Regions from separate parts of the Yersinia enterocolitica subsp. enterocolitica genome, predicted to be linked through region 2. Evidence: predicted binding sites of a transcription regulator. Region 2 holds the regulator's gene; the other holds the start of a gene.

Region 1 (4,433 bases), 1.3 Mb from region 2:
CATCACTGCGTGCTTTGTTAGTGGTATTACGTGGTTGCGACCCGTTGCTGTATCAATACGTTGATGGCGGTGGATTTTTCACCTCTCACGGTCAGCCGAGCAAACAGATTAGATTAGTCGGTTATATCTTTGCTCAACGTTATCTTGATCATCATGACCCAGAATTTATTCGCCGTTGTGAGAGGCTACGTGGGCAGTTTATCCTGACCAGCGCATTATGTGGTTTGGTTATGGTCAGTCTGGTGGGCTTAATATTGTGGTATTAGCATGAACTTTTGGCATAAAAACAGGTAAAAAGGCGACCTATAAGGCCGCCTTTTATTTATTTCAAATTCGAGTTTGCTCAATTTGAGTATGGCTAATTCGCTGGATTTAGATAAATTTCAACGCGATCCAGTACAACCCGCCGGAAAGAAGAATTGAGATTGGCAAGGTTAAGACCCACGCCAACATAATGTTCTTCACCGTCTTACTCTGCACACCACCGCCATCCACCAACATGGTGCCGGCAACCGCTGATGAGAGCACTTGAGTTGTCGATACAGGCATACCGGTATAACTCGCAATACCGATGGAAACCGCCGCAGTCATCTGGGCAGAAACCCCTTGTGCGTAGGTCATGCCTTTCTTACCGATTTTCTCACCGATAGTCACTGCAACACGTTTCCAGCCAACCATAGTACCCAAAGACAGGGCCAGAGCGACGGCAACGATAATCCAGGTTGGTGCGTATTCCACCGTTTCTAACAAATCTGTACGCAGATTATTGAGGAAACGGCGGTCTTGAGCACTGGTTTCTGGCAGTTTGGCAACGGCCCCAGCGGTCTCAGCAACACACATCAGCAAGCGGCGCATATGGCTACGTTGATCGACCGTCAGGTCGTCATAGCTTTGCAGATTCGCTAACAGCGTCTGTGCATGATCAATCGCTATCATGGCGCGTGAACTATCACAGTGGAACTGTTCTGGGGTGTTTGGCAATGTATCTGGTGTCGGTACCAGTGGCTTCAGCGCGACAGCATGAGGTAATGCTTCAACATGCTGCTGATAATATTGTTGCAGATGAGTCACTGCATCGCGGGTGCGGGCAATATCATAGCCTGTTGCATTCATATTCACGACAAACCCAGCCGGAGCCACACCGATTAATACCAGCATGATCAAGCCAATCCCTTTCTGACCATCGTTAGCGCCATGAGAAAAACTCACGCCAATAGCCGATAGGATCAGGGCTGTACGGGTCCAGAATGGCGGTTTACGTTTACCGTCTTTCTTTTCTCGTTCAGCGGGTGTCAGGTGAATACGTTGCTGCTTCTTGGTCCCGTTCCAGTAACGACGTAATAGGAACACCATCAAACCGGCAATAACCAGACCCACAATCGGGGATAAGATCAATGACAGGAAGATTTGAATCATCTTAGGAACGTTCAGTGCATCTACCACAGATGTACTGGTCATTAATGCATTGGTTAAACCAATACCGATGATTGCACCAATCAGCGTATGCGAACTGGAGGCTGGGATACCGAAATACCAAGTGCCCAAATTCCAGATGATCGCCGCCAGCAGCATAGAGAAGACCATCGCCAACCCATGTGCCGAACTGACATTTAACAGCAGATCAGTAGGCAGTAAGTGAACAATGGCATAAGCCACGCTCAAACCACCCAGCATCACGCCGAGGAAGTTAAACACCCCTGCCATCACGACAGCCACCTGTGAACGCATGGCGCGGGTATATATTACGGTTGCAACCGCATTGGCTGTGTCATGAAAACCATTGATGGCTTCGTAAAACAGCACAAACAACAAAGCAAGAACTAACATTAGGCCGGTATGGAAATCCAGGCCAGCGAAAAGATGTAGCATAAGCGTTACGCCAGTTTGTGGACATGAACGCGGCGCATTATCAGTGACAATGGGGGGTGGGGAAAAGGAAAATATGACCTTTTTTTGACATGACCGCGGATGAATTCGCCATTTTTAACAACATATGCATGTTATATCAGCAGGTTACTTAGTTTTACTCTATGAGACATTTTCTTACTATAGCTTCCTGAGAGTGGGCGACTTACAATCTCCCGCCGCTAATTTGTCGGTTGAATGAACAAATAGCATGCGACTCGGCGAAAAAACGGACACTTTTGCAGTGATGATGATTTTACTCAGTGAGGCCCAGTGTGGAACAGTTTGATGTGGTAGTGATAGGCGCAGGTGCTGCGGGCCTGTTTTGTGCGGCTCAAGCTGGGCAAGCAGGGTGCCGGGTACTCTTGGTAGATAATGGCAAAAAAGCTGGGCGTAAGATCCTGATGTCCGGTGGTGGCCGCTGTAACTTTACCAATCTGTTTGTCGAACCCGCAGCTTACCTCTCACAAAATCCTCATTTCTGTAAATCTGCTTTAGCACGTTACACCCAATGGGATTTCATTGACCTGATGAATCGCTATAACATCGCCTGGCATGAAAAAACGCTAGGGCAACTGTTTTGCGATGATTCAGCCCAACAAGTGGTTGAGCTTTTACTGCAAGAGTGCGAATTGGGGCAAGTCACGATTCGATTACGCAGCGATGTGTTGTCAGTTGAAAAAACCGAGACGGGTTTCGTGTTGCAGGTTAATGATTTGAAAGTGAGTGCTCATTCACTTGTGGTGGCTTCAGGTGGATTGTCTATGCCCGGATTGGGAGCCTCGCCCTTCGGCTATAAGTTGGCAGAACAATTTGGTTTGAAAGTATTACCGACCCGCGCAGCACTGGTTCCTTTCACGTTGCATAAGCCTTTGTTAGAACATCTGCAAACACTCTCCGGTGTTTCAGTCCCTGCGGTGGTGACGGCAGAGAATGGTGTCAGTTTCCGTGAGAGTATTTTATTTACCCATCGTGGTCTTTCTGGCCCGGCAATTTTACAACTTTCAAGCTATTGGCAGGCTGGCGAGTATGTGGGCATTAACTTACTTCCTGACACCGATTTAGACGTATTTCTGAACAATGAGCGGCAAGTCCACCCCAATCAGACGTTGAAGAACACGCTGGCTCAACTGTTACCTAGGCGGTTGGTGGAATGTCTACAGACGCTGGAGCAACTGCCGGATGTCACCTTGAAACAGTTAAATGCGCCGCAACAGGCTACGTTGGTGGCAAACTTACAACAGTGGCGGGTACAACCTAATGGAACAGAAGGTTATCGCACTGCTGAGGTCACGATTGGTGGCGTCGATACCCAAGAGCTCTCCTCCAAAACCATGGAGGCTCATAAAGTGCCTGGGTTGTACTTTATTGGTGAAGTGGTTGATGTCACTGGCTGGCTGGGTGGCTATAATTTCCAATGGGCCTGGAGCTCTGCCTGGGCCTGTGCGCAGGCACTGGCGGCCAAACCGAGATAATGGCGTTTGCTACTCAGTCATCGACCCCAGGCTTATGTCAGCCTGGGGTTATGTTTCCCTGATGTGGCGTAAAGGCTTAGGTGGCGTTATTTAGCTTGTGCCTCAAGAGTGAAACTCTCTTGAACGGCGACTGTTTCTTGAATAACCACAGTTTCGGTACCCATTTTCGCCACACCACGGCAACCTTCACCATAATGTTCACCTTCCCAACGTCCAACCAGTGCTGCGCCCACCGCATTACTCATCACGTTAGTGGCTGAACGGCCCATATCAAGGAAGGGATCAACGCCCATTAATAGAATCAGGCCGGCTTCCGGGATATTAAATTGGCTGAGCGTGGCGGCGATAACCACTAATGACGCGCGCGGCACACCCGCCATACCTTTAGAGGTCAGCATCAGAATTAACAACATGGTGATTTGCTCGCCCATGCTCAGATGAATATTACATGCCTGAGCAATAAATATGACTGCAAATGAGCAATATGCCATTGAACCTACCAGGTTGAATGAGTAGCCGATAGGGAGAACAAAACTAGCAATTTTGTTAGAAACGCCGAACTCTTCCAGTTTTTCTAATGTGCCGGGGAAGGCGGCTTCAGAACTTGAAGTGGTAAAAGCTAACAATGCCGGTTCACTGATACCTTTTATTAATCGAAGCGTACAGCGACCAATCAGAAGAATTGAACAGCCAATTAAAATAAGCCACAACAGGCCCAGGGTCAGATAGAACTCACCCATAAAAATACCGGCACTGATCAATACGCTTAAACCACGTTCAGAAATCATCGCGGATATGGCGGCAAATACAGTCAATGGCGCAAATAGCATGACGTAGCCGGTGAGTTTCAGCATCAGGTGAGCCAGTGAATCTAATACGGAAACAATCGGTTGTGCTTTTTCACCAATGGCGGAAAGGCTAATCCCCATGAAAATGGAGAATACGACAATTTGTAGGATTTCATTGCGTGCCATTGCGTCAACAATACTGGTTGGAATGGCATGTGAGATAAAGACTTTCGCGGAGAATGGAACCGGTGCAATACCGTCCACA
Region 2 (4,433 bases):
AGCGTTCAGCCCAGCGCCCTTCTAGCCCAAGTTCGCCAAAACGTTGGATGCGATGGGATTCCCCGCAACGACGATTTTGCGAAAATACAGCATCAAGCTGAGATAAGGTTAGTTTATCTAGTGGATTATCCTGATGGACAAAAACCACCAATGCATCCACTGCGACAGGGACAGCAAGTGGTGGATAGCCATAACGCTCAGTAAACGCCATGGTTTCAGCCGCTTTCATTGGCCGGCTCATCGGGCCGAGTTGAGCGGCCCCTGCTGCCAGTGCCGCAGGAGCGGTTGAGGAACCTGCCGCCTGTATTTGCAAATTAACGCCGGGGTAATGATGATTGAAATCATCAGCCCATAAAGACATCAAGTTAGCCAAAGTGTCAGAACCGACACTGGAAAGATTACCAGACAGAGTATCTGGCTTTGGCGCATCGACCACTGTGGCCGGCGATACCGCGACAGGGAGTGCCAGGACGCCGCAGCTAAACCCTAGCAGAGCAGGCAACAGCGCTAGTTTTCCCCATCTCATCAGTTTGATATCCATACAGTCTTAGGATTTGACTGCATTCTCGGTTAAAACCGTCGGAACAATCAACCGATTCGGCAAGGTAAAGATAAATCTCGTCCCCAAACCGATTTCACTCATCACATCCAAACGCGCATCGTGATGGCTCAAAGCATGCTTCACAATTGCCAACCCCAAGCCACTACCACCGGTTTGCCTTGAGCGGGCTTTGTCCACCCGATAGAAGCGCTCGGTCAGGCGTGGCACATGTTCAGGGCCAATACCCGGTCCATTGTCACTCACCTGAAATTGCACCCCTTGAGGTGTTTGCTGCCAGCACACCTCAATTTTGGTGCCATCAGGGGTGTGATTGACTGCATTATAAACCAGATTGGAAACCGCACTGCGCAGTTGATCTTCGTTACCGAATACCTTCAATTGCTCATTAATTCGGAAGGTGATCTCATGACGCCCATTACTCAGCGCTTGCACTTCGTGTTGCAGCATTTTCAGCATGCGCGGAATATCGACCTGCTCATTCATATCCACATTAGGTGCAGCTTCAATTCGCGATAACGTCAATAATTGTTTTACCAGCCCATCCATGCGCTTGGTCTGTTCTTGCATCGTCCCTAGCGCTTTATCTCGTAATGGCCCGACCAACTCTTGGTCGTGCATCATTTCCAGATATCCCTGTAACACCGTCAAGGGAGTGCGCAGTTCGTGGCTCACATTGGCAAAGAAATTACGCCGCGCCCCTTCCAACTGACGCATTTGGGTAACATCACGAGCCACCATAAGCAATTGCCCTTCTGAATAAGGCATCACCCGGAACTCAACGTAATAACCATTATTGAGTTGCAGGGTCAATGGGCGGGAAAATTCTTGTTGTTGCAAATATTGACGGAATTCGGGATAACGCAGCAAGTTGAGAATATGTTGGCCGTTATCCTCCGGCCAACGGAAGCCGAGTAATTGCTGAGCCAAACCATTACACCAGAAAATATTGCCATCAATGGTCGTCATAACCACCGCATCAGGTAAAGACTCAGCACCACTGCGAAAGCGTTTGATAAGTAAAGCCAACTCACGACGCCGGCGGCGATTTCGCAGTTGCATCTGGTACAAGCCGTAAAATAAAGGCTCCCAACTCCAACGCCCTGAAGGTGGCGTCATGCTGCGGTCTAACCACAGCCAGTGAGATAATTTGAGTTGGTTATAGAAATTCCACACCAGCGCCGCAATAACCGAGACCAATAATAGCCAGGGAAGGTACCCGATAAAGGCACCTAACAGTAATGCGGGCAGACAAAAAAGAGCCAGCTCTAAAGCCAGCGTTTTCCATGATAAACGTTCTAACACAACGAATTCTCCGGCCCTGAAAACTCAGTAGCGCGTTGAGAAACGGTATCCGGTTCCCCGGACAGTTTGTACCATTCTGTCATGGCCATCAATTTCCAGCGCCTTACGTAGCCGACGAATATGCACGTCAACGGTGCGATCTTCTACATAAACGTTAGTGCCCCAAACATAATTAAGCAACTGTTCACGGCTGTAAACGCGCTCCGGATGAGTCATGAAAAAGTGCAATAATTTAAATTCGGTCGGCCCCATATCCAACGCTTGATCATTGGCCATAACCCGATGTGAGGAGGGATCAAGGCTCAACCCTTGCATTTCAATCACTTCTTCAACCGCCATTGGCGATATCCGGCGCATAACCGCTTTGATACGCGCCACCAGCTCTTTGGGTGAAAAAGGCTTAGTAATATAGTCATCCGCCCCCACTTCCAAACCACGCACTCTGTCTTCTTCTTCGCCACGCGCTGTCAGCATCATCACCGGAATATCTCGGGTCAGAGCTTCACGTTTCATATGTTTAATAAACTGAATACCCGAGCCGCCAGGTAACATCCAGTCCAACAACACTAAATCAGGGTAAGGCTCGGACAAACGAGTGACTGCACTGTCGTAATCCTCGGCTTCTAACGGTTGGTAGCCATTCTGTTCCAACACAAAGCACACCATCTCACGGATTGGTGCTTCATCTTCAACTACCAGTATGCGTCTTGCCATCATCAACCCTGCCAGTAAGTTAGTGGTCACTATTTGATTTCGGAAGTCATTATGCGTCAGTTTTGTGACATTTTTATGAAAAACATCCCCCTCTGGCAAGCAATAAGCATAGTGATAAATTTCATGATAAATGCAAAATGCAGCACTCAAGTTTGCGAGGCGTCTCGGAGATTTCCCTCACAGCCTTTTTTTAGCCGCGACATCCAGCAGGCAGCGTTTATAATCAGCGCCATTATCTTTACATGGCGACCGGCCCGAGCGGGAGATTTATGCGCATTATTCATACCTCTGACTGGCATTTGGGCCAGCATTTCTTTACCAAAAGCCGTGCGGCTGAACATCAGGCATTCCTGCACTGGCTCATAGAACAGATCAAAGAAAATCAGGTAGATGCGCTGATTGTGGCGGGTGATATTTTTGATACCGGCGCCCCACCTAGCTATGCACGTGAGCTATATAACCGTTTCGTGGTTGAACTACAGCCGACGAACTGCCAGTTGGTTGTTCTGGGGGGCAACCATGATTCAGTATCAACGCTGAATGAATCTCGCGGCTTGCTTTCTTATTTGAATACCACAGTCATTTCCTGCGCCAGCAGCAATTTGGATCAACAGGTTATTATTTTGAAAGACCGCCAAAATCATCCTGCGGCGCTGCTGTGCGCGATTCCCTTTTTACGTCCACGAGATCTAGTCACCAGTCAGGCGGGTGAATCCGGTGGTCAGAAACAACTGGCGTTGCAGGAAGCAATTGCTGCCCATTATCAGGCGCTTTATCAGCGAGCCGTCGAGCTGCGTACCGAGTTAGGCCTGCCCTTGCCGATTATTGCTACCGGGCACCTAACTACGGTGGGGGTCACTACCTCAGACTCGGTTCGTGATATTTACATCGGCACATTGGATGCTTTCCCGGCCCACGCTTTCCCCCCGGCAGATTATATTGCTCTGGGCCATATTCATCGTGCTCAGCAAGTAGCAAAAACCGAACATATCCGATATAGCGGTTCGCCAATTGCCCTGAGTTTTGATGAGCTGAGCAAAGAGAAAAGTGTTTATCTGGTGGAGTTTGCCCAGCAGACATTAGCCTCTGTGACCCCAATCTTCATTCCACAATTTCAACCAATGCAATTAATCAAAGGTGACTTAGCGCAAATTGAGCAACAGTTGACTAAATTTGCCGACCACCAAGGGTTACCGGTGTGGCTGGATATCGAAGTTGCCACACAAGATTATCTCACTGATATTCAAAGGCGAATTCAGGCATTAGCCGCAGAACTCCCCGTTGAGGTGGTACTCTTACGCCGCAGCAAAGAGCAGCGTAATAACAGTATTGAGCGGCAGGAAAAGGAAACACTCAATGAACTGAGTGTCACTGATGTATTTGAACGCCGGCTGGCGCTAGAGGCGGATTTAGCCGCACCACGCCAAGAGCGCATGCGACAGATGTTTAATCTGGTGGTTGAAGATATCACGCAAGGTAAAGATACCGCAGAGGAGCAATCTGCATGAGAATTTTAAGTCTACGGCTGAAAAACATTAATTCTCTACAGGGTGAATGGAAGATAGATTTCACCGCCGAACCTTTTGCCAGCAACGGTTTATTCGCGATAACCGGCCCGACTGGGGCAGGGAAAACCACCCTGCTCGATGCCATTTGTCTTGCATTATACCACCAGACCCCGCGGTTGAATGTCACCCCCAGCCAAAACGAACTGATGACTCGCCACACGGCGGAGTCACTGGCTGAAGTCGAGTTTGAGGTAAAAGGAACGCGTTATCGTGCTTTCTGGAGCCAACGGCGCGCTAAAAATAGCTCGGAAGGAAATCTGCAAGCGCCTAAAGTTGAGTTGGCGCTA

The links. The regulator PhoB, encoded in region 2, activates phosphate uptake and scavenging genes when phosphate is short. The targets are predictions, from matches to a motif close to CTGTCATAAAACTGNCNNAT.
Region 1: pitA (inorganic phosphate transporter PitA) is a predicted target of PhoB. The motif match lies at 1,941-1,960, and genes of this name have one in related genera.

Annotation. Positions count from the first base shown of each region.
Region 1 is NZ_LR590469.1:3,121,258-3,125,690, reverse strand. Features, by position in the region: gene uspB (universal stress protein UspB) at 1-266, shown strand, start outside; gene pitA (inorganic phosphate transporter PitA) at 373-1,869, opposite strand; gene FGL26_RS14955 (BaiN/RdsA family NAD(P)/FAD-dependent oxidoreductase) at 2,181-3,380, shown strand; gene FGL26_RS14950 (dicarboxylate/amino acid:cation symporter) at 3,467-4,433, opposite strand, start outside.
Region 2 is NZ_LR590469.1:4,431,835-4,436,267, reverse strand. Features, by position in the region: gene FGL26_RS20795 (PstS family phosphate ABC transporter substrate-binding protein) at 1-526, opposite strand, end outside; gene phoR (phosphate regulon sensor histidine kinase PhoR) at 548-1,864, opposite strand; gene phoB (phosphate response regulator transcription factor PhoB) at 1,889-2,578, opposite strand; gene sbcD (exonuclease subunit SbcD) at 2,848-4,086, shown strand; gene FGL26_RS20775 (AAA family ATPase) at 4,083-4,433, shown strand, end outside.